3 regions of the Streptomyces sp. NPDC005302 genome follow, and region 3 is predicted to be linked to each of the others. Evidence: riboswitches for the same ligand, from Rfam matches in the RefSeq annotation. Region 3 holds a riboswitch; each other region holds the start of a gene.
The links. Region 3 has a riboswitch for cobalamin ahead of ABZT74_RS11785 (ribonucleoside-diphosphate reductase subunit alpha). Riboswitches for the same ligand answer to the same signal wherever they lie in the genome.

Region 1 (9,941 bases), on a different contig from region 3:
GGGAGCCCGGCACGTGTTCCTCGCCGGCCGTCCCGGGCAGTACCCGGGTGTCGACTCCTACGTCTTCGCGGGCTGCGACGCCGTCGCCGTCCTCTCCGCCACGCTCGACCGCATGGGAGTGTCCTGATGGGAATCCCCGACTTCTCCGGGATCGAACTGGGGACACCCGTCGCCGACGGCACCGCCGAGGAGTGGAGCGCCGCCGCGGCGAAGGCCACGGGCGGCGAGGCGCTCTGGGAGACCCCGGAGGGCATCGCGGTCAAGCCGCTGTACACCGGGCGGGACACCGAGGGCCTGGACTTCCTCGACACCTACCCGGGCGTCGCGCCGTACCTGCGCGGTCCGTACCCGACGATGTACGTCAACCAGCCCTGGACGATCCGCCAGTACGCGGGATTCTCCACCGCCGAGGAGTCCAACGCCTTCTACCGCCGCAACCTCGCGGCCGGCCAGAAGGGCCTGTCGATCGCCTTCGACCTGCCCACGCACCGCGGCTACGACAGCGACCACCCGCGCGTGACGGGCGACGTCGGCATGGCGGGCGTGGCCATCGACTCCATCTACGACATGCGGCAGCTCTTCGACGGCATCCCGCTGGACAAGATGACCGTGTCGATGACGATGAACGGCGCCGTGCTGCCCGTTCTCGCGCTGTACATCGTGGCGGCCGAGGAACAGGGCGTACCGCCCGAGAAGCTGGCCGGGACCATCCAGAACGACATCCTCAAGGAGTTCATGGTCCGCAACACCTACATCTATCCGCCGAAGCCGTCGATGCGGATCATCTCCGACATCTTCGCCTACACCTCGCAGCGGATGCCGCGCTACAACTCCATCTCGATCTCCGGGTATCACATCCAGGAGGCGGGCGCGACGGCCGACCTGGAACTGGCGTACACGCTCGCGGACGGTGTGGAGTACATCCGGGCCGGCCGCGAGGCCGGTCTCGACGTCGACGCGTTCGCGCCGCGGCTGTCCTTCTTCTGGGCGATCGGCATGAACTTCTTCATGGAGGTCGCCAAGCTGCGGGCGGCGCGCCTGCTGTGGGCGAAGCTGGTGCGGCAGTTCGACCCGCACAACGCCAAGTCCCTTTCCCTGCGCACCCATTCGCAGACCTCCGGCTGGTCGCTGACCGCGCAGGACGTGTTCAACAACGTGACGCGTACGTGCGTGGAGGCCATGGCCGCCACCCAGGGCCACACCCAGTCGCTGCACACCAACGCCCTGGACGAGGCGCTGGCCCTGCCCACCGACTTCTCGGCGCGGATCGCCCGCAACACGCAGTTGCTGCTCCAGCAGGAGTCCGGCACGACCCGGGTCATCGACCCGTGGGGCGGCAGCTCGTACATCGAGAAGCTGACGTACGACCTCGCGCGCCGGGCCTGGCAGCACATCGAGGAGGTCGAGGCAGCGGGCGGCATGGCGCAGGCCATCGACGCCGGCATCCCCAAGCTCCGGATCGAGGAGGCGGCGGCCCGTACCCAGGCCCGTATCGACTCCGGCCGCCAGCCGGTCATCGGCGTCAACAAGTACCGGGTGGAGACCGACGAGAAGATCGACGTCCTCAAGGTCGACAACTCCTCCGTGCGCACGCAGCAGATCGAGAAGCTGCGGCGGCTGCGGGCCGAGCGCGACGAGGGCGCGTGCCAGGACGCGCTCGACGCGCTGACACGCGCGGCCGGTGGCGAGGGCAACCTGCTGGAGCTGGCGGTGAGCGCCGCACGCGCCAAGGCGACGGTCGGTGAGATCTCCGACGCGCTGGAGAAGGTGTACGGGCGGCACGCGGGCCAGATCCGTACGATCTCCGGGGTGTACCGCAACGAAGCAGGGGAGTCCCCGTCCGTGGACCGCACCCGCACGCTGGTGGACGCGTTCGAGGAGGCCGAGGGCCGCCGTCCGCGCATACTGGTGGCCAAGATGGGCCAGGACGGTCACGACCGCGGCCAGAAGGTCATCGCCACCGCGTTCGCCGACCTCGGCTTCGACGTCGACGTCGGCCCGCTGTTCCAGACGCCCGCCGAGGTGGCGCGCCAGGCGGTGGAGGCGGACGTGCACATCGTGGGCGTCTCGTCACTGGCCGCCGGGCACCTCACGCTGGTTCCGGCGCTGCGCGAGGAGCTGGCTGCGGAGGGCCGCGAGGACATCATGATCGTGGTCGGCGGGGTGATCCCGCCGCAGGACGTTCCGACGCTGCTGGAGATGGGCGCGGCGGCCGTGTTCCCGCCGGGGACCGTCATCCCGGACGCGGCCCACGACCTCGTCCGGCGGCTGGGGACGGACCTCGGGCACGAGCTGTGATCGGACTCGACACCTATGTCAAGGGCGTGCTCGAGGGGCGGCGGGCGCTCATCGCCCGCGCCATCACCCTCGTGGAGTCCACCCGCCCCCAGCACCGGGCGCTGGCACAGGAGTTGCTGACCGAACTGCTCCCGCACAGCGGCACGGCCCGGCGGATCGGGATCAGCGGGGTTCCGGGGGTCGGCAAGTCGACGTTCATCGACGCGTTCGGCACCATGCTGACCTCGCTGGGACACCGGGTCGCGGTGCTCGCCGTCGACCCGTCGTCCAGCCGTACCGGCGGCTCGATCCTCGGCGACAAGACGCGGATGGAACGGCTGGCGGTGGATCCGGACGCGTTCATCCGCCCCTCCCCCACGGCCGGAACGCTCGGCGGGGTCGCCAAGGCGACCCGGGAGTCGATCGTGGTGATGGAGGCGGCGGGGTACGACATCGTGCTCGTGGAGACGGTCGGGGTCGGCCAGTCGGAGACCGCCGTCGCGAACATGGTCGACTCCTTCCTGCTGCTGACGCTGGCCCGCACCGGGGACCAGTTGCAGGGCATCAAGAAGGGTGTCCTGGAACTGGCCGACGTGATCGCCGTCAACAAGGCGGACGGCCCGCACACCCGCGACGCGCAGTCGGCGGCACGTGAACTGACCGGCGCCCTGCGGCTGATGCACGGCAGGGACGCGGCCTGGACGCCGCCCGTCCTCAGTTGCAGCGCCCGCGAGGGAGCGGGCCTGGACACCGTCTGGGACCGGCTGGAACAGCACCGCACGCTGCTCGAGTCCTCCGGGCGGCTCGCCGCCAAGCGCCGGGACCAGCAGGTCGACTGGACCTGGACGATGGTCCGCGACGAGCTCCTCGGCCGGCTGCACGCCGACCCGGAGGTCCGCGCGCTGGCCCCCGACCTCGAACGGCAGGTGCGCGAGGGGTCGTTGACGGCGACCCTCGCCGCCGAGCGGATCCTCAGGACCTTCCGCGGCGAGGACCGCTAACGCTCCGGTCGGTGACCGGCGCGAGTCCGTTCCTCCTCCACCGGGCACTCGGTCCGCGGCTCGGCCGACACCCCTTTCGCGGCGGACGGCGGCGCGGGCAGCCGGAGAGTGAACCAGATGGTCTTCCCGTGCGTCTCGGACCGGGTCCCCCAGTGGTCGGCTAGCGCGTCGACGAGGAGCAGGCCACGGCCGGACTCGTCGTCGTCGGCCGGCGCGCGCAGCCTCGGCGGCAGAACGCCCGCGTCCGTGACTTCGACCGTGAGTTCCCACGCCGACCGGTGGATGTGCAGGCTGACCGGACTCCGGCCGTGCTGGACGGCGTTGGTGACGAGTTCGGACACGAGGAGGCGGGCGGTCTCGTCGGGGTGGTCCCACTGCCACGTGCGCCAGGTACTGCTGAGGAAGTCCCGCCCGATGGCCGCCGCGCGTGCGTCGAGAGGGAGTTCCACGGTGGCGGTCGCCGCGGGCAGCCGCGTGATGAGGAGCGTGACGTCGTCGTCGTCGTCGTGGTCGGCCGGATCGGGGATGAAGGTGCTCACCAGATGGTCGGCGATGTCCTCGGTGGTGCGGTTGTCGGCGAACCCGGCCTGCAGCTCGGTCTCGAGCGTCTTGAGTCCGGTCTCGAGGTCGTGGTGGTGCGACTCGACCAGACCGTCCGTGTAGAGGACCAGCGCCGAGCCGGCCGGCACCTCGACCGTGGTCTGCCGGTGGGGGACACCGCCGACGCCGAGGGGAACGCTGATGGGCGCCTGAACCTGGCGCACCTGCGTGTCGGGAGTGACCAGCAGAAGGGGGAGATGGCCCGCCGAACAGAGCGTGATCTCGTTGCGCACCAGGTCGACGACGAGATAGCAGCACGTCACGATCTGGTCGGCCAGGTCCTGGACGACCGTGTCCAGCGCCTGCATCACCTCCTGGGGCGACAGCCGGGCCTTGGCGAGTGCGTGCGCGGCGGGCCGCAACTGGCCCATGACCGCGGCCGCTTCGAGGCCTCGGCCCATGACGTCGCCGACGAGGATGCCGACCCTTCCCGGGGCCAGCGGAATCAGGTCGAACCAGTCGCCTCCCATCCCCGCCCCCTGCACCGAGGGAAGGTAGCGGACGGATGTGGGAATCGCCGGGAGCTGGGGCGGCAGGGTCATCAGACCCCGCTGGAGCGTGGACGCGATCGTGCGCTGCCGTTCGTACTGCTGACGGCGGCGCGCCTCCTGTCGCTTGCGGTCACTGATGTCCCGGATACTGGCCGAGGTGCCCACCACGGTGCCGGTGTGGTCCACGGTCGGCCAGACCGTGAGTTCCACATCGATCAACCGGCCGTCCTTCGTCCTGCGGACGCTCTCGAAGTGGTCGATCCTGTCGCCGTCACGCAGCCGTAGGAGGAGCTGGGCCGTCTCGTCCTCCCGGCCCACGGGCAACAGAATGTCCGCACTCCGGCCGATCGCCTCGTCCGGCCGGTAGCCGAAGATGCGCTGGTCCGCCGCGTTCCAGAAGGTGAAGGTCCGGTCGGACGCGACCGACACCATGGCGTCCTCGCAGGACTCCACCATGGCCGCGAGTTCGATCAGCTGGCTCTCCGCGCGGCGGCGGGCCGTGACGTCGCGGATGGAGGCGATCACCACCACGCCCTCGTCGGTCCGCAGCGGGTTCAGCGCCGTCTCGACGGGGAATTCCTCACCGTTCTTGCGCCGTCCGTGGAGCCTCGGTCCTCCGCACAGCGGTGAGGCGACGGGCGAGTCGACGAAGGCCGTCCGGTGGGCGACGTGGGCGCGATGCCGATGCTCCGGCACGAGCAACTCGACGGTCCGGCCGAGCAGTTCGTCGCGGCTGTAGCCGAACATCGTCTCGGTCTGAGCGTTCACCAGCACGATGCTGCCCGACCGGTCGACGATGACGACGGCGTCGGGTGCGGCTTCCAGCAGGGCTCGGAACCGCTGCTGAAGGCGTTCCTGTTCGCGCTGTGCCTCGGCACGCTCGGTGATGTCGGTGGAGACGCCTCCCACCGCGTAGGTCTCGCCCGTTTCGTCGGCCACCGGAAAGAGGCTGGTCAGAAAGCGGCGGGCGGTTCCCTCCTCCGACGTCCAGGTGGATTCGAACTGGATGGCCCGCCGGGACGCGCTGGCCAACTGGTCCCTGTGGCCGACGGGGCCGGGCAACGGACCGGACTCCGTGGGGTCCGCCGTCGGACCGGCTCCGCTGCCGAAGACCCGCTCGAACTGGCTGTTGGCGGCCAGGTGGCGGCCGCGGAGATCTCGGAGGAACACGATCGCGGGGGTGTGGTCCATGACGGTGCGCAGCTGCGCGTACGCCCGAACGGCCCGCTCGGCGCGGGAGCGGCCCTGCTCCAGCCGGTCCGCCGTGGCCAGCGCCAGGAAGACCAGGGTCCCGGTGACGACGATGTTCCCGGTGACCAGCAGCGTGAAGCCGAGCCGGGTGCCGTACCAGCCGAGATCGTGCCCTCTCAGCCCCAGCCAGCCGAGTGCCGGCCACCATCAGGGTGACCACGAGCATGCGTTGCCCCAGCACCGCCGTGGTGCTGTCCTGTGTGACCAGCCGGGCCGGGCCGCCCCCGGGCCGCGCCAGGAAGCTGCCGATTCCGAGCAGCGTCAACGCGATCGCGGTGGGCAGCGCCATTCCCGTGTACTGACCGAAGCGCTCGAGCTCGGACACCTCGTTGACGAAACCGTAGAGGCGCAGCAGGCCGATGAGCGCGACCACGAACGAGACGATCTGCGCGATGCCGGACGCCCGACGACGGCTCGCGAGGAGGACCAGCTGGGCCAGGGACTCCAGGGCGATGCCCGTGGCCGTGTTCAGGGCCATCCGCCCGGGAGGCACCACGACGGGCGCGCCGCCCCGGTCGAGGAACAGCAGTTGGTCGACTCCGAGGTCGAGGCCGAGTCCGTATTCCAGAAGCGTCGTCCCCGCGATGACGGCGGCCGTCGCGGCGCAGACGCCGACGGCGGCCCGCAGCCGGGGCCCAGGCTGCGGGTGGGCCAGTCCGTGGAGGCCGAGGGACAACAGCAGCAGGCACACCGCGCTGTTGGGCTTCATGACCGCCTGTTGTGAGACGAAGCTCTTGAAGGCCCCCACCTCGAACACCCAGCCGGCAAGTCCCAGAATCGATACTGCAAGGGCGCCGGCTGCCGCCGCCACGGCAGTTCTTCGAGCGACAGCCACCGCGGGTGAGGCGGGTACGGTCCAACGCGCCCGCGGACTGTCGACGATCCGCTGTCCAGAACTTTCCAATGCGCCGTTCTCCTGGCCTGTCGGTACGGGACGCGACCCCCGGTGTTCCTCGCGGGCCCACCCGTCTCGCGGCCGCTCCTTCCGACGGCAGGCGTACGGATCACGGGCCGACAAGCCATCGGCCGAGCCAGGGGAGAAACGCTAGCCAGCATTGCCGGTCTTCACCTGGGAAGATGCCAAATTCCACTCAATAGGAACCAGTGGTCCACTTTTGACCGATACGGATCGCCTCGCGCCGACCGGCTGTGACGGACGAACGAGGCCCCGCGCAAAGCGAAGGGCTCCCACACACGTGTGTGGGAGCCCTTGGCGTTGCCGGGGTCTCAGCTCGCGGCCGGCACCGACCGCCCCGAACCGACGGCTGCGGGCTTCGGGTTCAGCAGGCGCTCGGCCAACTCACCGAAGACCAGGCCGAATCCGCCCCACAGAGCCGCCTGGATCGCTAGGGCCGAGAGCCGGAACCGCCACAACAGGGTGGCCGGGAAGTCCGCGGGCACCTCGTTGATCACGGGCAGGAACTCGTAGGCCAAGCCGATCACGACGGCGAAGGCGGCGACCGCCGCGACGGTCGCGTACCAGGTGCCGATCCTCGGGGCGAGCCGCTTGCCGACGAGGGTGGCGGCGACGGCCAGCAGCACGCTGAGGACCATCATCAGGAAGTACAGGGTGGTCCGCTTGCCGATGGTGTCGGCGTCGCCGACCGACGGCGGATTGGCCGGGTACTTCAGGAACGGCACGACGTAGACCGCCAGCAGCGCGGTGCCCGACAGCAGCAACGCGGTCGCCCGCGCGCTGAAACGGCCCACGCGGCCGAGGGCGAAGCAGTAGGCGAGCGCGGCGATGCCGCCGAAGGCGATGCCGTAGAGCAGGACACCGGTGGCCAGGCCGGCGGTGGACTGCAGGCTGCGGGAGACGAGTTCGACCTCGTGCTCGTGGGCGTGTGCGTGCGCCTCCTCGAAGCCGATGGCGCTGTCGACGCTCGGTTCACCGAGGAAGTAGGCGACCACCAGCGCGAGCACGCCGGCCGCGAGGCCGGCGAGCATGCCGCGTACGAGCAGGTTTCTTACCGTTGCGGAGTTCATGAGTGTGCTCTGTCCCTCGCGTCAGTGGCAGGGGAAGCCGAGCAGGTGGCGGGCGTCGTGCACCCATTCATGGACGTTCTCGCCGGAGACGACGGCGGTGGCGCCCTGTTCCGCGCCGACGAAGTAGAGCAGGACCAGCATCAGGATGCCGAAGAAGACCGCCCAGGGAGCAATCGCCTTCAGCGGCAGCTTGGCGGGTACGACGGGGGTGGTGGCTGTCGGCTGGGCGACGGTCTGCGCCATGGCAGGACCTCCTCGGGAGTTCGCGTCCCATCTCGGTGGTGCACTGGATGACGTCTACGGGTCTGACTTGCGAGGCGTCCAGCGTGCTGGAGCGTCTCGTTCACAGTGGCGCGACCGTGCCGGATTTCCCACCGGCTTCCGTCCTGACGTCATCGTTATCGGACCGACCGTACCGCGTGGCGAGTACATGGCCAAGACCGCGCCACCTGGCGTGATCTTCCTCTCGCACCAGGTGACCCGTGCGCGGTGACGGTGTGTCAACGGCGCGCCCGGCCTCGCGGTCCGGCCGGAGCCGTCACATGCCCGCTCCGCCCGCCTCCGTGGCGATGCCGGTCACCGCGAGCCCGAGTTCGTGTTCGCCGAGCGGGGCGAAGAAGCGCTCGACGTCCTCGTCGGTCACCTCGGCGAGCGTGGCCGGAGTCCAGTGCGGGTCGCGGTCCTTGTCGATGATCTGCGCACGGACGCCTTCCACCAGGTCGGGAGCGGCCAGGAACGCGCACGAGACGCGGTACTCCTGGTTCAGGACGCTTTCCAGCGGACCCGCTCGACGGGCACGGCGCAGGGAGGCCAGGGTGACCTTCAGCGCGGTGGGCGATCGGCTGAGCAGGGTCTCCGCCGCCTCCTTGGCAGCGGGATCCCCGAAGGCCTCCAGGCGTCGGAGGATCTCCTCCACGGTGTCGGCCGCGTAGCAGGTGTCGATCCATTCCCGGCAGTCCGTCAGCGCGGCGTGGGGCGGTTGCCGCGTGTGACCGGCCAGGACCTCCCGCACGGGCCGGTCCGCCAGTTCGGCGAGGAACGCGGGCAGGCCGGCGGAGGGGACGAAGTGGTCGGCGAGGCCGCACAGCAGAGCGTCGCCGGCGGTGCCCGAGGCGCCGGTCAGTGCGAGATGGGTGCCCAGCTCGCCCGGGGCGTGGGCCAGCAGGTGAGTGCCTCCGACGTCGGGCACGAAACCGATACCGGTCTCCGGCATGGCGATCCGCGAGCGCTCGGTGACGATCCGGACGCTGCCGTGCGCGGAGATGCCGACGCCGCCGCCCATGACGATGCCGTCCATGACGGCCACGTACGGCTTGGGGTAGCGGGCGATGCGGGCGTTGAGGTGGTACTCGTCGCGCCAGAACGCGGCGGACGCGCTGCCGTCCCCGTCACGCGCGTCGTCGTGGACGACGCGGATGTCCCCGCCCGCGCACAGGCCCCGCTCTCCGGCTCCGGTGATGACGACGGTCTCGACCGCCGGATCGTGTTCCCAGGCGGTGAGGGCCCGGTCGACGAGGTGCACCATCTCGTGGTTCAGGGCGTTCAGCGCCCTCGGCCGGTTGAGGGTGATGTGGGCGGCCCGTCCCTCGGTGCGCACCAGGACGGAGGGTTCGGCGGCGTGTTCCGCGGTGCCGTTCATCCGGGGACCTCCGTCGGGACGTTGGCCACGATGTCGTGCATGATCTCGTTCGTTCCTTCCGGGGCCGGGTGGAGAGCGCAGCTCGGTGACGATCTTCTCAGCGCCCGCGACGGCCGGCGGAGCCGGTCCCGCCGAGCGGGTGCGGGGCGCGGTCGGGGACCGGGTACCCCGGGTGGTCGCGGGGGGGCGGAACCTTCCGCGGGCGGCGGCCGGACGCCGGGAGTTCAGCGTGTCCGCACCGTCCGCAGGTACGCGCCCAGCCGTGCGACGGCCGAGGGGTTGCGGGGGCTCTCGACGAGGTCGGCGTAGTCGAGGACGAAGACGCGCCGGTTCTTCACGGCCGAGACGTCGCGCAGCGGCGGGTGGTTCAGCAGGAACGTCCTCTTCTGCTCGGCGCTCGTGTCCCCGTAGTCGCAGATCACGATCACGTCCGGATCCCGCTCCACGACGGTCTCCCAGCCGACGGTGGTCCAGGAGTCCTGGACGTCGTGCGTGATGCTGACCCCGCCGGCCTCGCTGATGATCTGTTCCGGCGCGGCGTACCGGCCGGCGGTGAAGGGGGTGTCCTGGCCGCTGTCGTACAGGAAGACCTTCGGCCGGTCCGCACCCCGGGGTGCCTTCGCCCGTACGTCGGCGATCCGCTTCTTGAAGCCGGCGACCAGCGCGGCGGCCCGGTCCTCCACACCGAACAGCTTC
Region 2 (9,941 bases), on a different contig from region 3:
TGTCGACGATGAACAGGGCGTCGAAGAGGGCGTGTTCGGCCGCCTTCGCCAGCCGGATGTAGTAGTCGATGTCGATGCTGGAGTTCTTCGCGACGCGCGGGTCCTTCCACAGGCCGTGCTGGCCGGGGCCGCCGACGCCGTAGGGGTGCAGGGCGAGATGGATCGTGCGGGGCATGGTGTCGGGTTCCTGTCTGTCGGGGCGGGGGCGGGGGCGGGGGCGGGGGCGGATCAGGAGTGCAGGAGGGCGCGCAGGGCTTCGCGTTCGGCCCGGTCGGCCGGCGCGGAGTGCAGGGTGGGCGCCGAGCGGACGAGCAGGCGGGTGTAGGGGTGCCGGGGCCGGGTGATGACGTCGCGGACCGGGCCGACCTCGACCAGTTCGCCCTGGTACAGCACCGCGACGCGGTCGGCGACGCCGGCGACGGAGCCGAGGTCGTGGGAGATGAAGACGAGGGCCACGCCGTCGTCGCGCAGTTCCTTGAGGATCTGCAGGATCTGCACGCGGTTCGCGGAGTCCAGTGCGCTGACCGGCTCGTCGAGGATGACGAGCCGCGGCTCGGTGACCAACGCCCGTGCCACCGCCACGCGTTGACGCTGGCCGCCGGACAGCTCGCCGGGGAGGCGGTCGAGCAGGTCCTCGGAGAGGCGGACCCGGGAGAGGAACGCGCGCACCCGGCGCGCGGCCTCGTCACGGGACACGCCCGCGACGAGCAGCGGTTCGGCGAGCGAGGTCTCGACCGTGAGGTCCGGGTCGAGGCTGCGCAGGGGGTCCTGGAAGACGTACTGGACGACACCGCGGCGGCGCAGGGCGCGCCACTGGCGGGGGCTGTGGGAGGTGACGTCCTCGCCGTCGACGCTGACGGTCCCGCCGGAGGCGCGCACCAGGCCCAGTACCGTCCGCGCCAGGGTGGACTTGCCCGAGCCCGTCTCTCCGATGATGCCGACGGTCTCACCCGGTGTGACGTCGAGGGTGACGCCGTGCAGGGCGCGGCGGCGCCGCCTGCGCAGCCCGTAGTGGACCTCCAGGTCCCTGACCGAGAGGACGGGGTTCGTGGTCGCCCCGGAGGCGGCGGCCGCGACGGACGGCTCGGTGGTGAGGGCGTCGGTGGTGCTCATGCGTCCTCCCCGGGCGCGAGGAACGTGTCGAGCCCGTACTGCTCGTGTTCGGCGATCAGCAGCCGGGTGTAGGGGTGCCGCGGGTGGTGGAGAACGTCGTGGGTCGGACCCTGCTCGACCACCTCGCCCTGGCGCATGACGAGGACCTCGTCGCACAACTGGGCCACCACGGCGAGGTCGTGGGAGACCACGACGAGGGCCAGTCCGGTCCGTTCGCGCAGGTCGGCCAGCAGGTCGAGGATCTCGGCCTGGACCGTCACGTCGAGCGCGGTGGTCGCCTCGTCGGCGATGAGGATCCTCGGTCCCGCGGCGATCGCCGCCGCGATGAGGACCCGCTGGAGCATGCCGCCGGACAACTCGTGCGGGTACTGGCCGTGCACCAGCTCCGGGTCGCGCAGGTGGACCGTGCGCAGCAGTTCCACGGCCCGGCGGTGCGCGGCCCGCCGCTTCAGCCCGTTCTTGACCCGGACGACCTCGGCGATCTGCGCGCCCACCCGGATCGACGGGTTGAGGTACGACGCGGGGTCCTGGAAGACCGCGCTGATCGTCGCACCGCGCAGCTTCGTCCACCGGGCCGCGGAGAGACCGGCGATGTCGGCGCCGTCGATCTCCACCGACCCGCCGGTGATCTCGAAGTGGGTGGGCAGGATGCCCAGGGCGGCACGGCAGGTGAGGGTCTTTCCGCTGCCGGACTCGCCGACGATGCCGACGGCCCTGCCGGGGGTGAGCGTGAAGCTCACGCCGTGCACGATCTCCCGGTCGCCGGCCAGGTCGCCGATGTGGACGTCGCGCACGGACAGTACGGGAGCGGGCAGTTCGGCCGGGTGGGCCGGACCGGGGCCGGCGATCTCCTCGGCCACGGGCAGGAGCTTCTCGGACAGGGCGGTCATCGCACACCTCCTACGGGGGCGGGTTCGGCCTCGCGGCGGCGGTTCGCGCGGGCCTTGCGGTTGTTGACCAGCGCGCGGCCCGCTTCGCCGGAGACATCGCGGATCGCGTCGGCGAGGAGGTTGCAGGCCCAGACGGTGACCATGATCAGCAGAGCCGGTACGACCGGCGCCCACGGCTGGTGACTGAGGTAGCCGAGGTCCGAGGCGAGCAGCCCGCCCCAGGTGGGCGCTGGCGGCTGGACGCCGATGCCGAGGAAGGTCAGGCTCGACACGATGACGAACCCGACCCCGATGGTCTGGGCGAGGGCGACCGCGATGGGCGGCAGGACCTTGGCCCAGACGTGACGCCGTACCACCCAGCCGACGGAGGCACCGGAGATGAGCGCCGCCTCGACGTACGGGGAGCGGGCGACGGAGAGGGTCGCGGCGCGGGCCACCCGGTAGAACAGCGGGGAGACCAGCGCGCCGGTGACCAGCATCGCCTGGGTGAGGCCGTTGCCGAGCAGCGCGATCACGGCGACGGCGAACAGGAGGAACGGCAGGGCGACGAGGGTGTCGGCGAGCCGGAGGGTGATCCACTCGAAGGCCCGGCCGAGGTAGACCGAGAGGATGCCCGGGACGGCGCCGATGGTGAGTGCCGTGAGGGCGACCTCCAGGGCGCCGAGGACGCTGACGCGTGATCCGTCGAGGAGCCGGCTGAGTACGTCGCGGCCGAGGTAGTCGGTCCCCAGCCAGTGGGCACCCGAGGCGGCGGCGAGGGTGTGGTCGCTGGTCGCCAGGGGGTTCTGCGGGGCCAGCAGCGGCCCGAGCAGAGCCAGCAGGGCGACCGCCACGAGAACGGCCACGGCGATCCGGCCGGAGGCGAGGGCGAGGACGCGGCGCACCATGGTCACACCCCCCGCTGCGAGGCCGGCGTGACGCGCGCCAGCACCAGGTTGACGATGAGGTTGAAGGCGACGACCAGGACGATCGACACCACGAGGACGCCCTGCACGGCCGGTACGTCGCCGGCCTGCGCGGAGTCGTTGGCGAACCGTCCGAAGCCCTGCAGTCCGAAGATCCACTCCGTCACGACGGAGGCACCGACGAGGGCGGGGAACTTCAGGCCGAGCGTGGCGAGCGCCGGCCCGAGACCGTTGCGCAGCACATGGCCGAAGAAGATCCGGCGCGGACTCAGGCCCCGGACCACGGCCCCCGTCACGTAGTTCTCGCGGTAGGCGGCGATGAGACTGGTGCGCAGCTGGCGGGCGACGTCGGCGACGACGTCGAAACTGAGCGCGATCGCGGGCAGGGTGATGTGGGCGAGCCACGGCCCGAACCCCTGCTCCTCCGGCACGTATCCGGCGGACGGGAGCAGGTGCAGTCCCACCGCGAAGACCGCGACCAGCACGATCCCGACGACGAAGGCCGGCATCACCGAGATGACGGTGACGAATCCGGTGATCGCCCGGTCCACCCACGTGGTGCGGCGCAGCGCCGCGAGTGTGCCGAGGGCGAATCCGGCGACCACGCCGATGAGCAGGGCGAAGGTCGCCACCGACAGGCTCACGCCCAGGCCGAGTCCGATGAGGGTCGAGATGTCGGCGCCGTTGGTCCAGCTCGTTCCGAGCTGTCCGTGCAGGACGCCGCCGAACCAGTCCGCGTACTGGACCAGGAACGGCCGGTCGAGGCCCCACTGGGCCTCGACCCGGGCGACCGCCTCGGGCGTCGCCTCCTCGCCGAGCTGGATGCGCGCCGGGCTGAGGCCGCTCAGCGACCGCAGCGCGAACGTCACGAACGTCGCGACGAGGAAGACGGGCACGAAGATCGCGATCGACCGGGCGAGGGTGGCCAGGACCCGGAACAGGGTGTGCCGTGTCCTGGCCGCGGCGGCGGGAAGACGGACGTCGGGCGGGGCCGGTGCCTCCGTCGTCGTCATGGGGTGCCTCCTCTCTGTGGTGGACGGAGGGTCAGTTGCCGGAGATGGTCACGCCGGTCCAGTCGATGTGGGCCGGGTTCTTCGGCAGGCCCGAGATGGACTTGCTCTTGGCGATGAGGTTGGGCGAGGAGTACGTGAAGACGAGCGCCTTGCTCTCGAGCCCCGCCCGGGTCGCCGCCTGGAGGACCTTCGTGTAGTCGGGCGAGTCGAGCGGCGTCTGCCGCACCTTGGCGATGGCAGCCTCGAACCCGGCGGGCTCGTAGGGGGTGCTGAGGTTGAGCGGGCCGTCCGGGCCGAAGTGCGCGGTGAGGGTCTGCGCGGCGGAGTCACGTCCTGTCGTTCCGTACAGCGAGAACGTCAGGTCCTTCGCGAAGAACGGGGTGGCCCAGTTCTTGTCGATCTTGATGGTGACCTTGATGCCGACCTTCGCCAACTGCGCCTGGACGATCTCGGCCTGCGGGTCCTCCGCCGGGATGACCAGGTTCAGCTTGATGTCCCCGGCCTGGTAACCGGCCTCGGCCAGAAGCTTCTTCGACTTCGCCGGGTCGTACGCGTAGGCGTTCTCGGACTGGGGGTCGAAGGCCACGTACCCCTTGGGGAAGGGCTGGTTGGTCACCGAGCCGTAGCCGAACGTCAGCTTGTCGACGAACTCCTGACGGTTGACCGCGTACCGCACCGCGTCGACGACCTTGTCGTTGTCGAACGGGGCCTTGTTCACGTTGAGGCTGATGTTGGACGCGTTGAAGCCGGGCTGCACGAACACGTCGAGGCCGGCCTTCTTGGCCGCGTCGGCCTGACTGGGCGTGATGTCGGCGAAGTTGTAGACGCCGGTCTGGAGTCCGGAGACGACGGTGGAGGCGTCGGGCGCTGAGGTCAGCTCGACGTTGTCGATGTGGATGTTCTTGGCATCCCAGTAATCGGGGTTCTTCTTCAGGACCGCTTTCGTGCCCGGGACGAGCTGACTGACGATGAACGGACCCGCGCCGACCGGGTTCTGGTCCAGTTTGCCGGGTGAGGCGGACGCCTTGGGGCTGGCGATCTGCAGGACGCGCTCACCGAGCAGCTGGGGTATCTGGTAGTCGACCTGGCTGAGCCGGATCACCGCGTCCAGCCCCTTGGCCTCCACGGACTTGATGGAGGTCAGGTCGCCGAAGAGGGCCGAGTTCTTCTGCTTCTTGGCCCGTTCGATCGCCGCCTTCACCGCGGCACCGTCGACCGGCGTGCCGTCGCTGAACTTCAGCCCGGGGCGCAGGTGGAAGGTGATCACATCACCCTCGGCGTTGTACTCCCAGCTCTTGGCGAGATCCGGGACGGCCTTCCCGTTCTTGTCGGTGCGGGTCAACGAGGCGTAGACGAGAGCGAGTTCGCGGAACTGCGCACCGCTGCCGCCGACGACCGGGTCCCAGTGGGCGGGAAAGTAGGAGGAGGTCCACTTCAGCGCGGCCGAGCCGCCGCCGGCCGATGCCGCCTCGCCGCCGCAGGCGCTGAGCGCCGGGACGAGCACGGCGGCGAGGGCGGTCCCCAGGGCCGCGGCACGGAGCCGGCCGGGCCGCCGGGCGGAGCGGAGGCCGGTCGCGGGGCTTTCGGGCGTGAGTCGTCCGGACATCTGTTTGTTCTTTCTGCGAGGGCTCCCGTCGGTGCCGGGCACCGGAGCGGGAGCGAGGACGGCGCGCCCCTCGCGGGCACCGCGCGGCCCGGACGGGCATGCCGGCGTGGCTTCGGTGCGCACGCTGGCATGCCGCGCTCAGGGCGTGAGGCGACGGCGGATCGCGAAAGGGGCGGCCGGAAGGCCGAGGGAGGGAGAACGACGAGGCGCTGCGGGGGCGGCGCGCGATGACGGGCGTCGGGCGGCGAACCGGTGGAAGACCGGTGCCGGTGCCGAGGAGAGCGGCGTCAGGCGCCTGGGGGCCGCGGTGGGCGGGCGGTCAGCGACAGAGAGCGCTGCAGGTGCGCCGCAGGTCCACGTAGCGGCACTCCACGCCGGGATGCGTCGTGAGCATGGGCACATCCTGGGGGCCGCGCTCGGCGGCTGTCAATGGACACCAATTGGTGTCTCATTGGGCGGGACGGCCTCTGACCGCTGATCAGAAGCCTGTCAGGACGCCGAGGGAGGGCCCGCAACGAGGGCGGGGTGCACCGCGGCCTCGTCCGGATGCAGCCACAGGGGGCCGTTGCCGGTGTCGACGCGGACCGCCTGAGCCGGGGGCCACGGCCCGTCGGCCAGCAGGTTGCCCTCCGGGCCGGTCAGACTCCGGTACCGGGCGAGCGCCTCCTCGGGAGTCCGCGGTACGGAGTCCGTCGACGATTCCGGGCTCAACTCGTGGACGGCGGCGGCGTATTGCTCGTACGGCCGCCAGCCCGGTACGACGCGGAACGCCGCCGGCGTACGGATCAGCAGGGTCGGCAGCGCATACCGGTGACCCCCGTCCGCGGTCTCCTTCGCGGCGCCGGGGTGCGGCGATCCGCCGGGCACGGACAGCGCCTCGCGCACCGGACGGCGTGCCTCGGCGTGGTCGGCGCGCACCGCGTCCAGCACCTCGGCCGAGGCGGCGTCGGCGGCCAGCCGCTCCTGGTCCAGGCCCGGCACGCCTCGTACCGCCGACAGCGCGAGCGGCGCGGTGTCCGCCGGTTCGCCGAGGACGAAGACGCTCTCCCGCAGCCGCCGCAGCACCCGGTCGGCCACCTCGGTGCCTTGTCGCTCGGCGGCCTTGGCGACCAGCGAGGACGGCCACGAACTCGCCGCGACCCGGCTCAGCCGAGCGGGCCCCGGGGCTCCCGTGTGCGCGCCGACCTCCTCGACGTAGCGCGCGTACCAGGCGGTCTCCGCCGCCGGATCGGGCGCCGGGTCGTCGTCGTGGTCGAAGAGCAGGCAGTACACGCGGCGCCAGCGGACGTGGCCCGCGAGCCCGGCGCGCAGCCGGCGGAACACCGGCTCCGAACCCCAGGCCCACGGACACAGCGGGTCCGTGTACTCGACCACCTCGACCCCGGGGTGCCGGACGGCCTCTGCCCCGGCGGCGGGCGCGGCCGTCACGCGGCTCCCTTGTGGCTGAGCCGTTCGGCCGGCCGGGCGGGCAGCAGCGCGGACAGGGTCGTCCCGCCGAGCACCGCCGCGGCGTCCGCCTCGATCTGCCGCCACACGCCGGGCAGCCCGGCGGCGGGACCGGGGTAGTCCAGTCCGGCCAGCGGCTCGCCCCGCAGGGTGATCAGCTCGCCGTCCACGGCGCGTACGACGTCCAGCAGGGTGACTTCGCCGGCCGGCCGGCCGAGCCAGTAGCCGCCCTCGCAGCCACGCTGACTGCGCACCAGCCCCGCCCTGCGCAGCTCGCCGACGACGGACTTCAGGAACCGGAACGGGATCTGCTGCGAGGAGGCGATGGCCTCGCAGGTGAGCGGTCTGGCGGGTTCGCGGGCGAGCTCCAGCAGCGCCCGGGTGGCGTAGTCCGCCTTCGCGGAGATATGCATGCGGCCATGATGCCCGACAGGGCGCCCGGCACGGGCGCTTCCACCGCTTCCACACCTACATTGCGGGAACATTGCCGCAGGTGAAGGACAATGGACACCTCTTGACATCCTTTTCCGGACGGCTCTAGCGTCGCCCCACATGAGCCAGCCGCTGACGACCCCCGGTGAAGGTTTCCACCCCCATCTCACGGATCGTGCGGGGCCGTCGCCGTCCCCCCTGCGCACCCGCCTGCACCACATCCGCGCCGACGCGCTCGACGGCGACACGGCGCAGAGCGGCGGCATGCGCCGCTTCGCGGCCGTCAGCGGCACCACGGTGGGATCCGAGAAGCTGTGGATGGGCCAGACCCACGTCGCCCCCTCGACCTCGTCCTCCGACCATCACCACGGCGCCTCCGAGACGGCCATCTACGTCGTGAGCGGACACCCGGAGTTCGTGTTCCTCGACGACGCGGGCCCGCAGCCCGAGGAGATCCGGCTGCGCACCTCGCCCGGTGACTACATCTTCGTGCCCCCGTTCGTGCCGCACCGCGAGGAGAACCCGGACCCGGCGGACGAGGCCGTCGTCGTCATCGCCCGCAGCACGCAGGAGGCGATCGTGGTCAACCTGCCGGAGCTGTACGTGCTGCGCACCGAGGAAGAGGCCTGACAGAAGGCGTCCGTCACACCGGACCGTCCGTCCGCGCGCCCCCGCGCGGTCCGGTCCGGCACCGACGGCGCTGAAGCGCGGAGAGTCCCGCCTGTTACGCTCGCCGAGCCTCCCGTGGGGGAAGTCCGGTGAGAGTCCGGCGCTGACCCGCAACGGTGTGCGTGCAGACCTGATGGTCCGTCACGCGAGTCCGATCGCCCACGGGGAGCACGCGACCCGTTGACTGCTCGCCGTGGAATGCGACAGGGGACCGCACGGCCGGCGCGCCGTACGGGCTGTTCACCTGTTTCGGTTCACCAGGCGGCCCCAGGCGAAGGACCGCCCCGTGCGCACCACCACGACTCCGATACCCCGACCCGGCCGGACCCGGGGCGAAGTCCGCGGCCGGCTGCCCCTGACGCCGCTCCTCGGCTGCCTCGCGGTCGTGCTCCTGCTGTCCCTCGCCTGCGGCGTCGCCCTGGGCGCGACCGGGATCGGGACGACCACCGTCCTGCGCCTCCTGTGGGCCGGTGCCACCGGCGGGACGGTGCACGCCTCAGACGCCGCCGCCTACACCATCGTCTCGGAGATCCGGCTCCCACGGGTCGTGCTCGGCGCGGTCGTCGGAGCGGGGCTCGCGACAGTCGGTGTGGCCGTGCAGGCCATGGTCCGCAACGCCCTGGCCGACCCCTTCGTCCTGGGCATCTCCTCCGGCGCGGCGGTGGGCGCCAACGCCGTCATCCTGCTCGGCGCGTTCGCCGGGCTGGGCGTGTGGGCACTGTCGGTGTCGGCGTTCGCCTCCGCCCTCGCGGCCATGGTCCTGGTCTACGCGGTGGCACGGTCTCCGCACGGCCTCACCCCGCTGCGGCTGATCCTCACCGGGACCGCGCTGGCCTACGGCTTCGAGGCGCTCACCACGCTCATGGTGTTCGGGGCCGCACGCGGCGAGGCGGCACGGTCGGCGATGATGTGGCTGCTCGGCAGCCTGGGCGGTGCGACCTGGGCCCAACTACCCGTCGCCGCGGTGACCGTGGCGGTCGGCTGGGCATGGCTCAGGCTCCGGGCCGAGTCGCTCAACGCCCTCGCCATGGGAGACGAGACGTCCGCCGCTCTCGGCGTCCGACCGGCCCGGCTGCGCGGGGAGTTGTTCCTCGTCACGGCCGCGGTGACCGGCACCGTGGTCGCCGTCAGCGGCGCCGTCGGGTTCGTCGGACTGATGGTGCCGCACGTCGTACGGATGCTGGTGGGCGCGGACCACCGGCGGGTGCTCGCCGTCGCACCGTTGGCCGGCGCGGTGCTGCTCGTGTGGGCCGACGTGCTCTCCCGCCTGCTCCTCGCCCCCGCCGAGCTGCCGGTCGGTGTGATCACCGCCGTGGTCGGCGTGCCCGCCTTCCTGCTGCTCATGCGGCGCGGCGGCTACGCGTTCGGTGGGCACTGATGCGCCTCGACATCGAGGGACTCTCCGCCGACGCGGGCACGGAACGGCTCCTCCACGACATCCGGCTCGTCGCGGACAGCGGGGCGTTCGTCGGACTCGTCGGCCCCAACGGCAGCGGGAAGTCGACCCTGTTGAGGTGCGTCTACCGCGCGCTGCGGCCCGCCGGGGGAGTGGTCCGGCTGAACGGCGAGGACCTGCACGCCATGGATGCGCGGGCAGCCGCCCGAGTGTTGGCGGCTCTCCCCCAGGAGTCCTCGGCCGAGTTCGACTTCACGGTCGCCGAGGTGGTCGGGATGGGCCGGCTCCCGCACCGGAACCGTACGGCAGCCGACGACCGGGCGATCTGCGCCGGCGCCATGGACCGCACGGGCGTCGCCCATCTCGCCGACCGCGGATTCCTCGCCCTGTCCGGCGGTGAGAAGCAGCGCGTCCTCCTCGCCCGCGCACTCGCCCAGCGCCCCCGGGTCCTCGTCCTGGACGAACCCACCA
Region 3 (9,941 bases):
CACCAGGTCGGTGTCGGCACCGAAGGACCGTACGCCGATGACCGGGTTGGAGGGGTTGGAGTTCACGTCGGCGGAGGGCGCCCAGTTGAGGTTCACCCCGCACGCGGCCAGCCGGCGGCCGAGTTCGAGGGCGACAGCCTCGGTGAGCGCCACGTCGTCGACGGCGCCCAGCGCGTGGTTGCCGGGGAACGACGAACCGGTGCGCACCTCCAGGCGGGTGACGTCGCCGCCCTCTTCGTCGATGGCGACCAGGACGTCGTCGCGCTCCGCGCGCAACTGGGCCGTCAGGGCGGCCAGTTGATCGGGGGTGGCGATGTTGCGGCCGAACAGGCCGACGGAGGCGAGACCTTCACCGAGGCGGCGGAGCAGCCAGTCCGGAGCCGTGGTTCCGGTGAAGCCGGGCTGGAGGACGGTGAGGGCGTCGCGCGTCAGGCCGTCCTTGGGATGGGACTCGGTGGTCCCACTGGCGAATGTCGTCATCGGGGGGCGTTATCCCTTCACGGCGCCAGCGGTCAGACCCGCGGCCATCTTGCGCTGGACGAGGAGGAACAGGACGACGATCGGCACGGCCATCATGGTGGATCCGGCCATCATCGGGGCGTACTCGGTGCCGTGCTTGGTGGTGAAGTTACCGAGCCAGACGGTGGCGGTCTGGTTCTTCTGGCTCATCAGCATCAGGGCGTAGAGGTATTCGTTCCATGCCTGGATGAACGCGTAGACGGACGTGGCCACCATGCCCGGGGCCAGCAGCGGGAAGACCACGCGCATGAAGGCGCCGGTGCGGCTGCACCCGTCGACCATCGCGGCCTCCTCCAGCTCCTTCGGGATGTTGACGATGAAGCCGCGCAGCGTCCACACCGTGAAGGGGAGGATGAAGGTCAGGTAGGTGATGATCAGGCCGGACAGCTTGTCGTACTGATCGAGGTCGTTCAGCAGCAGGAAGACCGGGATGATCATGGCGACCAGCGGGACCATCTGGACCGCGAGGATGCCGACGATCACGACCTTGCGGCCGCGGAAGGCGAAGCGGGAGATGGCCAGGGCGGCCAGCATGCCCACGATGATCCCGACCACGACCACCGAGACGGACACGATGAGGCTGCGGCCGACCGGGCCCCAGAAGTCGGCGATGTCCAGCGCGCGGCGGAAGTTGTCGAGCGTGAGGCCCGTGGGGAACAGGCTCGGATCGGCGTCGATGGCGTCCTTGGCCGGCTTGAAGGCCGTGTTGAACATCCAGTAGACCGGGAAGCCCGCGGTGAGGAAGACGAGCAGGCCGAGCAGGTTCCAGCCGAGCTTGGACTTGCGGGGTCCGGAGGACTTCCGCCCCGCGGCGGACGGACGCCCGGGCGTGGCGACGGCGCTCATTCGACCTCTCCGATCTTCAGCATCTGACGCATGTACACGGCGACCACTCCCAGCAGGAGCAGCACGGTCAGCAGGGCGATCGCCGATCCCTGCGCGTAGTCGTTGACGACGAAGGCGCGGTCGTACGAGTACGTGGTGAGGAGTTGGAACTCGGCCTCGGGGTGGCCGCCGCGCATCACGAAGACCTGCGGGAAGACGCCCATGTCCCAGATGACGGAGAGGGTCGTGAGCATCACGATGATCGGCTTGAGGATCGGCAGCGTGACGTAGCGGAAGACACCCCAGGCGCCGGCTCCGTCGAGCCGTGCGGCCTCCTCCAGTTCCGCGGGCACCTGGGTGAGTCCGGCGCTGAGCGTGATGACGACGAACGGCACGGCGCCCCAGACGACCAGGAGCATGATCACGGCCAGGCCCTGCGGTCCGCTGGCGAACCAGTTGTGGCCGATCATGTCGATGCCGGGGAGCTTGCTGAGCAGCGCGTTGAAGATGCCGTAGTCGGAGTCGAAGAGCCACTTGAAGACCGTGGTGGCGACGATGATGGGCATGCCCCAGCTCGCCACCAGCACGATGTTGATGAGCGTCTTCACCCAGCCGGAGACCCGCTGGAGGAGGAGGGCGATCAGCATGCCGGCGACCATCGTGAAGATGACGGAGCCGCCCGCGAAGATGATCGTCCGGACGACGACCGCCCAGAACTCGCTGTCGCCGAGCACGTTGCTGAAGTTGTCGAAGCCGACGGACTCGGCCGGCTGGAAGCCCCAGAGCTGGGACTGTCCGAACTTCTGGAACGAGAGGGTGACCAGGCGGACCAGCGGGTAGCCGAGGACCAGCGCGAGGATCAGCAGGCAGGGGGCGAGCAGGGCCCAGGGTGTCGCCGGCCCGCCCGAGGTGCGCCGCTTGCGCGGTGCCGTGGGGGCGGCCGGTGGCGGCGGCGCCTGCCGCGGTGGCGGCAGCTTGGCGGGGGTGGTCGTGTCTGCGGCACTCATCGCGCGCTCCTCAGCGGTCCCTCAGGTCGTACGAAAGCGAAGGCCCGCACGGCCGGGCCCACGGGGCGTGCCCCCGGGCCGGGCCGTACGGCAGGCAGGGCCCCGCCCCTCCGTGACGGAGGACCGACGGGGCCCTGCACTCAGGTCACTTGGTGTTGATGACCTTGTCGATCTTGGCGTCCGCTTCCTTCGCGGCGTCCGCGACCGACTTCTTGCCGGTACCGATGCTCTGCAGCATGGTCTGCAGGACCTGGGCCTTCTCGACCTGGCCCCAGCCCGGCGCCATCGGGACGAACCAGCTGGACTCGGCCGCGGTGGCCGGGACGACCGTCGCCGGGTCGTTCTTCAGGGTGGCGAGGTCGGTCTTGTTGTTGGGCAGGTTGCCCTTGCCCATCAGACCCTTCTGGCCCTTGGCGCCGGTGAACGCGTTGATCCACTCGGCGGCGACGGCCTGCGCCTTCGACTTCACCGGGACGGCGAGGTCGGAGCCGCCCAGGAAGACCGGGAGGTTCTTGCCGGACGGGCCGGGCATCACGAAGTTCTCGAGGTTGCCCTTGAGCTTGCCGGTGGTGTCGGTCTTCGGGTCCTCGGCGGTCGCGCCCTCCCAGGCGGCACCGAAGATCATGCCGGACTTGGCCTGGCCGTAGACCGTGTAGCGGTCGGACTCGTCCTTGGTCTTGTCACCGTGCATGTACTTGTCGATGACGTTCTTGAACTCGGTGAGGCCCTTCTGGGACTCGGGAGAGGAGAGGTTGGCCTTCCACTGGCCGCCCTCGTCCTTCGCGATGGAGCCGCCGGCGTCGTAGACGAAGGACATGGCCGCGTACCAGTCACGGGTGGGCTGGTACCAGGCGCTGAACTTCTTGCCCTCCTTCTTCTGGATCTTGTCCAGGTCGGAGGTGAGTTCGGCGTACGTCTTCGGCGGGGTCTTCACACCGGCCGAAGCGGCGATGTCCTTGCGCCAGTTGCCGACACGGCCACCGGCGTAGTACGGCACGCCGTAGGTCTTGCCGTCGTAGGTGACGGAGGCCTTGAGGCCGTCCAGCCAGGTGGCCGAGTTCTCGAACTTCGACGCGTCGAGGGGAGCGAAGGCGCCCTTGACCATGTAGCCGAGCATCTCGGTGTTGCCCATCTCGACCACGTCCGGCGCCTTGTCGGTGGCGAGGACCGCGTCGAGCTTGGTGTTCTTGTCCGGCCAGCCGTAGTACTCGTGGTTGATCTTGATGCCGGGGTGCTTCGCCTTGATCGCCGCGTCGGCGGCCTTGACCAGCTCGGGCCAGTTGTTCTGCGCGTCGACCGTGAGCCAGACCGTCAGGGCCTTGGTGTCGCCGGCGTTGTCCGACCCCCCGGACTTGTCGTCACTGTCCCCGCACGCCGCGATGGAGAACATCATGCCCGCGATACCGATCGCGGCTATCAGCTTGCGCTTCACGCCACCCTCCTCAGGGATGCCACAAACCCCCCTGCTCCCCGCGGTGACATACGACGTCGTGACCGCCCGTGGGGCCGGGACTGGACCAATGGTGTAGACCAGTACGGGGAGCTTGGCCTAGACCTAGGGGGGTGTCAAGGGTGTGTAAGCCCGTCCAGTCGGCCGTTATGGGACCTACATATGCAAGGACCTTTAAGTAGGTAAGCGGCATAAATGGCGGGGGTGTTCGGGAACCCCCGGAAGACGGCCGCCGAACCACCGGCACACCCCGGGTGACCCGCCCCTATGTCCCCCGGAAGCCGCACCACGGGCCCCATGCGCACCGTCGCGTACACGATCACGTCCGCGCGATGGACTAGACCAACAGGAACGCCGACGGTATATAGAGGGGATCACGGAGCGTGCGGGGGGACACTCGCACGACAAGCCGTGCCACGATGTGAGCCGTGACCGACGGAACGTCGGTCGCTTCGGCATCCGGAGCCGGGAAGGCGGAGCATGAGCACCGACGTCAGCAGTGCGGAGAACGAGGGTGGGGCGCCCATCCGTACCGCGCGCGTGCCCAAGTACTACCGGCTCAAGAAACACCTGCTGGACATGACGGAGACCCTTCCGCCCGGGACACCGGTACCGCCCGAGCGCACGCTCGCCGCGGAGTTCGACACCTCGCGCACCACCGTGCGGCAGGCGCTTCAGGAGCTGGTCGTCGAGGGCCGCCTCGAACGCATCCAGGGCAAGGGCACCTTCGTCGCCAAGCCCAAGGTCTCCCAGGCGCTCCAACTCACCTCGTACACCGAGGACATGCGCGCCCAGGGACTCGAACCCACTTCGCAGCTCCTGGACATCGGCTACATCACCGCGGACGAGACGCTCGCCGGTCTGCTCGACATCTCGGCCGGCGGCCGGGTGCTGCGCATCGAGCGGCTGCGCCTCGCGAGCGGCGAACCGATGGCGATCGAGACGACCCATCTCTCCGCCAAGCGCTTCCCCGCGCTGCGCCGCTCGCTCGTCAAGTACACCTCTCTCTACACCGCGCTCGCCGAGGTCTACGACGTCCATCTCGCCGAGGCCGAGGAGACCATCGAGACCTCGCTGGCCACTCCGCGCGAGGCCGGACTGCTCGGCACCGATGTCGGGCTGCCGATGCTGATGCTCTCCCGCCACTCGCTCGACAAGGTGGGCGAGCCGGTGGAATGGGTGCGGTCGGTGTACCGCGGCGACCGGTACAAGTTCGTCGCCCGCCTCAAGCGCCCGACGGACTGAGCGAGTCGGGACGGCGCGCCGCCGCCCGCCCGGTCCGCGGGGCGACCGCTCCCCGCGGTCCCGCCTCTCCTGAGGGCGTCGTCCGGCACGCACACCAAGCCTCCACACCAGCGCTCCGAGCAGGGGTTCCCTAAAGCTGAACCGTCGCCTAGATTGCCTGCGCGTTACACAGGTGATCGCGAGGGGACGGAGCCGCCGTATGTCAGACCTGCCCGAAGTGAAACCACCGGTGGTGACACCGGTCCGCGTGGTGATCGCGCTCTGCCTCGTCGCGCCCTTCGTGGCGATGCTGTGGGTCGGTTCCTATGCCAAGACCGATCCGACCTTCATCGGCATCCCGTTCTTCTACTGGTACCAGATGCTGTGGGTGCTCCTCTCGACGGTGCTGACGGTGACCGCGCACCAGCTCTGGCGGCGTGACCAGCGGGCCCGCGCGGCCAAGGGAGGTGGAGCATGAACGACGGTGTGAACGGCGTCGCCCTCGGCGTCTTCATCTTCTTCTTCCTGGCCGTCACGGCCATGGGCTTCCTGGCCGCGCGCTGGCGCAAGGCCGACAACGAACACAGCCTCGACGAATGGGGCCTGGGCGGACGGTCGTTCGGCACCTGGGTCACCTGGTTCCTGCTCGGCGGCGACCTCTACACGGCGTACACCTTCGTCGCCGTCCCCGCGGCGATCTACGCGGCGGGCGCGGCCGGCTTCTTCGCCGTGCCCTACACGATCCTCGTGTACCCGCTGATCTTCACGTTCCTGCCGCGCCTGTGGTCGGTCTCCCACAAGCACGGCTATGTGACCACCTCGGACTTCGTGCGGGGCCGGTTCGGCTCCAAGAGCCTGTCGCTGGCCGTGGCCGTCACCGGCATCCTCGCGACCATGCCGTACATCGCGCTCCAACTGGTCGGCATCCAGGCCGTCCTCGACGTGATGGGCGTGGGCGGCGGCGAGAACACCAACTGGTTCGTCAAGGACCTGCCGCTGCTCATCGCCTTCGGCGTGCTGGCCGCGTACACCTACTCCTCGGGTCTGCGGGCCCCCGCGCTGATCGCGTTCGTGAAGGACACCCTGATCTACATCGTGATCGCGGTGGCCATCATCTACATCCCGATCAAGCTCGGCGGCTTCGACGAGATCTTCAAGGCGGCGGGCGAGAAGTACACGGCGGCCGGGGCCGGCGGGGTCGTCCCGCCCGCGGCGGGCCAGTGGACCTACGCCACGCTCGCGCTGGGCTCGGCGCTGGCGCTGTTCATGTATCCGCACTCCATCACCGCGACGCTGTCCAGCCGCAGCCGCGAGGTGATCCGCCGCAACACGACCATCCTCCCCCTCTACTCGCTGATGCTGGGCCTGCTCGCCCTGCTCGGGTTCATGGCCATCGCGGCCGGCGTGAAGGTGCAGAACGGCCAGCTCGCCATCCCCCAGCTCTTCGAGACCATGTTCCCGGACTGGTTCGCGGGCGTGGCCTTCGCCGCCATCGGCATCGGGGCGCTGGTCCCGGCGGCCATCATGTCGATCGCGGCGGCGAACCTCTTCACCCGCAACATCTACAAGGACTTCATCAAGCCGGACGCGACACCGAAGGAGGAGACCCGGGTCTCCAAGATCGTCTCGCTCCTCGTGAAGGTGGGCGCGCTGGTCTTCGTCCTGACGATGGACAAGACCGTCGCGATCAACTTCCAGCTGCTGGGCGGCATCTGGATCCTCCAGACCTTCCCCGCGCTGGTCGGCGGCCTGTTCACCCGCTGGTTCCACCGCTGGGCGCTGCTGGGCGGCTGGGCGGTCGGCATGGTCTACGGGACGCTCGCCGCCTACGGGGTGGCCTCGCCGACCCAGAAGCACTTCGGCGGCAGCTCCAAGGAGATCCCCGGCATCGGGGAGATCGGCTACATCGGCCTCACGGCGTTCGTGATGAACGTGGTCGTCTCCGTCGTCCTCACCTTCGTCCTGCGGGCGCTCAAGGCGCCGGACGGCATCGACGAGACCTCTCCCGAGGACTACACCGTCGACGCGGGCGACCGCGGGGTGGAGACGGAGCTTCCGCCGGCCACGGCGGGCGCGAGCCACTAGGACACGCCCCGGGAACGGGGCGGCACGCGACGCACGGGCACGGGCCGCCGGAGACGACATCCGGCGGCCCGTCGCCGTGCCCGGGCGGGCCCGCCCGGAGGGGCGCGGGCAGCCGGGTGGACATGACCCGCCGGACGCGCGACCGCCGAGGACGACGGCGCGGGAGGCGCGATCCGGCGCCCGGCGGCATCCGGCCGCTCACCTACGAGTTGACGCTCCGCCACACTCCGTAGCGCTCTCCGACACCAGCGCGACACAACATGTGGGGGCGCTCCCTGGGGTCGGCACAAGATGTATGCTCATGCTCGCTGTCGTCGCAGGGGAATCCGGTGCGAATCCGGAACTGTCCCGCAACGGTGTACTTGTGCGTGTTCGTGTATTGGACGTGCCCGCACGCGTCTCAGTCCGAGGACCTGCCGACAGCGCGCCCCGGCCACCCGGCCCGGGTGCCGACGACGTCCGGGCCTCGCGGAATGGGCCGGTGGACGCGGTGCGCTGGCTGCCCAGAAGCGCTTCCGTGTGCCCCCGTGCTCCCCGAAAGGCCCCGTGCCGAGCGAGGGAGAGCCCCACGTGACCATCGCGCCAGCAGATCCGGCTTCAGTGACCGCGCACCAGGCCCCGGTGGAGACCGACGGTCCGGGAGCCGCGCTGCTGCGGACCCTGACCGACCTCACCGCCGACCTGACCGACGCCGACCCCGGCCGGGTCGCCGCCGCGGCACTGCGCGGCCGGTCCGCCCGTGCCGACGAGGCCGAGCTGCGCGAGCTGGCCACCGAGGCGGCCGCCGGTCTCATCTCCGAGGACCCGGTCTACTCCCGGCTCGCCGCGCGTCTGCTCACCATCAGCATCGCCGCGGAGGCCGCGTCCCAGGGCGTCACGACCTTCTCCGAGTCGGTCGCCGTCGGACACCGTGAGGGCCTGGTCGCCGACCGCACCGCCGAGTTCGTCCGGCTGCACACCGCGCGGCTCGACGCGCTGATCGACACGGAAGGCGACGACCGCTTCGGCTACTTCGGCCTGCGGACGCTGCACAGCCGCTACCTGCTCCGTCACCCCATCACCCGCAAGGTCGTCGAGACGCCCCAGCACTTCATGCTGCGGGTCGCCTCCGGTCTCGCCGAGGACGACACGGCCCAGGCCGTCGACGAGGTCTCCGCGCTCTACGGGCTCATGAGCCGGCTCGACTACCTCCCGTCCTCCCCCACGCTCTTCAACTCCGGTACGCGGCACCCCCAGATGTCGTCCTGCTACCTCCTCGACTCCCCGCTGGACGAGCTGGACTCCATCTACGACCGCTACCACCAGGTGGCACGGCTGTCGAAGCACGCCGGCGGCATCGGCCTGTCGTACTCCCGCATCCGGTCGCGCGGTTCGCTGATCCGCGGCACCAACGGGCACTCCAACGGCATCGTCCCGTTCCTCAAGACCCTCGACGCCTCGGTCGCCGCGGTGAACCAGGGCGGCCGGCGCAAGGGCGCGGCCGCGGTGTACCTGGAGACCTGGCACTCCGACATCGAGGAGTTCCTGGAGCTGCGCGACAACACCGGTGAGGACGCCCGGCGTACGCACAACCTGAACCTCGCGCACTGGATCCCGGACGAGTTCATGCGCCGGGTGAACGAGGACGGCGTCTGGTCGCTCTTCTCCCCCGCGGACGTGCCCGAGCTGGTCGACCTGTGGGGCGACGCGTTCGACGCCGCCTACCGCAAGGCCGAGGAGGCGGGTCTCGCGAGGAAGACCATCCCGGCCCGCGACCTGTACGGCCGGATGATGCGCACCCTCGCGCAGACCGGCAACGGCTGGATGACGTTCAAGGACGCCGCCAACCGCACCGCCAACCAGACGGCGGAGCCCGGGCACACCGTCCACTCCTCCAACCTGTGCACCGAGATCCTGGAGGTCACGGACGACGGGGAGACCGCGGTCTGCAACCTGGGCTCGGTCAACCTCGGCGCGTTCGTCGTCGGTGACGACATCGACTGGGAGCGGCTCGACGAGACCGTCCGCACGGCGGTCACCTTCCTCGACCGTGTCGTCGACATCAACTTCTACCCGACCGAACAGGCGGGGCGCTCCAACTCCCGCTGGCGCCCGGTCGGTCTGGGCGCGATGGGCCTGCAGGACGTCTTCTTCAAGCTGCGGCTGCCCTTCGACTCGCCGCAGGCGCGCGCCCTGTCCACCCGGATCGCCGAGCGCATCATGCTCGCCGCCTACGAGGCCTCCGCGGACCTCGCCGAGCGCAGCGGCCCGCTCCCTGCGTGGGACAAGACCCGTACCGCCCGCGGCGTGCTGCACCCGGACCACTTCGACGTCGAGCTGAACTGGCCGGAGCGCTGGGCGGCCCTGCGGCAGCGGATCGCCGAGGTCGGCATGCGCAACTCGCTGCTCCTCGCCATCGCGCCGACCGCCACCATCGCGTCCATCGCGGGCGTCTACGAGTGCATCGAGCCGCAGGTGTCGAACCTGTTCAAGCGCGAGACGCTCTCCGGCGAGTTCCTCCAGGTCAACTCCTACCTGGTGGCCGAGCTGAAGAAGCTCGGCGTGTGGGACGCGCAGACCCGTGAGGCGCTGCGCGAGTCCAGCGGCTCGGTGCAGGGCTTCACCTGGGTGCCGCAGGACGTGCGCGACCTGTACCGCACGGCGTGGGAGATCCCGCAGCGCGGACTGATCGACATGGCCGCCGCGCGGACCCCGTTCCTGGACCAGGCGCAGTCGCTGAACCTGTTCCTGGAGACACCGACCATCGGCAAGCTCTCCTCGATGTACTCCTACGCCTGGAAGTCGGGTCTGAAGACCACGTACTACCTGCGGTCCCGTCCCGCCACGCGCAT

Region 1: it holds a riboswitch for cobalamin, as region 3 does, so the genes downstream of both, ABZT74_RS17315 (CbtB-domain containing protein) here and ABZT74_RS11785 (ribonucleoside-diphosphate reductase subunit alpha) in region 3, are expected to answer to the same signal.
Region 2: it holds a riboswitch for cobalamin, as region 3 does, so the genes downstream of both, ABZT74_RS17335 (iron ABC transporter permease) here and ABZT74_RS11785 (ribonucleoside-diphosphate reductase subunit alpha) in region 3, are expected to answer to the same signal.

The regions. Positions count from the first base shown of each region.
Region 1 is NZ_JBEXGN010000010.1:116,472-126,412, forward strand. It holds gene ABZT74_RS17285 (methylmalonyl-CoA mutase family protein) at 1-127, shown strand, start outside; gene scpA (methylmalonyl-CoA mutase) at 127-2,298, shown strand; gene meaB (methylmalonyl Co-A mutase-associated GTPase MeaB) at 2,295-3,278, shown strand; gene ABZT74_RS17300 (PAS domain S-box protein) at 3,275-5,746, opposite strand; gene ABZT74_RS17305 (hypothetical protein) at 5,682-6,344, shown strand; gene ABZT74_RS17310 (CbtA family protein) at 6,848-7,606, opposite strand; gene ABZT74_RS17315 (CbtB-domain containing protein) at 7,628-7,849, opposite strand; cobalamin riboswitch at 7,890-8,036, opposite strand; gene ABZT74_RS17320 (enoyl-CoA hydratase/isomerase family protein) at 8,145-9,245, opposite strand; gene ABZT74_RS17325 (ABC transporter substrate-binding protein) at 9,470-9,941, opposite strand, start outside.
Region 2 is NZ_JBEXGN010000010.1:127,230-137,170, reverse strand. It holds gene ABZT74_RS17380 (NtaA/DmoA family FMN-dependent monooxygenase) at 1-175, opposite strand, end outside; gene ABZT74_RS17375 (ABC transporter ATP-binding protein) at 229-1,113, opposite strand; gene ABZT74_RS17370 (ABC transporter ATP-binding protein) at 1,110-2,003, opposite strand; gene ABZT74_RS17365 (ABC transporter permease) at 2,000-2,890, opposite strand; gene ABZT74_RS17360 (ABC transporter permease) at 2,893-3,921, opposite strand; gene ABZT74_RS17355 (ABC transporter substrate-binding protein) at 3,953-5,527, opposite strand; gene ABZT74_RS17350 (DsbA family protein) at 6,017-6,955, opposite strand; gene ABZT74_RS17345 (Rrf2 family transcriptional regulator) at 6,952-7,386, opposite strand; gene ABZT74_RS17340 (cupin domain-containing protein) at 7,526-8,035, shown strand; cobalamin riboswitch at 8,110-8,256, shown strand; gene ABZT74_RS17335 (iron ABC transporter permease) at 8,382-9,452, shown strand; gene ABZT74_RS17330 (ABC transporter ATP-binding protein) at 9,452-9,941, shown strand, end outside.
Region 3 is NZ_JBEXGN010000006.1:236,523-246,463, forward strand. It holds gene ABZT74_RS11750 (glycoside hydrolase family 3 N-terminal domain-containing protein) at 1-480, opposite strand, end outside; gene ABZT74_RS11755 (carbohydrate ABC transporter permease) at 490-1,365, opposite strand; gene ABZT74_RS11760 (sugar ABC transporter permease) at 1,362-2,351, opposite strand; gene ABZT74_RS11765 (extracellular solute-binding protein) at 2,497-3,783, opposite strand; gene ABZT74_RS11770 (GntR family transcriptional regulator) at 4,282-5,046, shown strand; gene ABZT74_RS11775 (DUF3311 domain-containing protein) at 5,246-5,503, shown strand; gene mctP (monocarboxylate uptake permease MctP) at 5,500-7,110, shown strand; cobalamin riboswitch at 7,376-7,546, shown strand; gene ABZT74_RS11785 (ribonucleoside-diphosphate reductase subunit alpha) at 7,681-9,941, shown strand, end outside.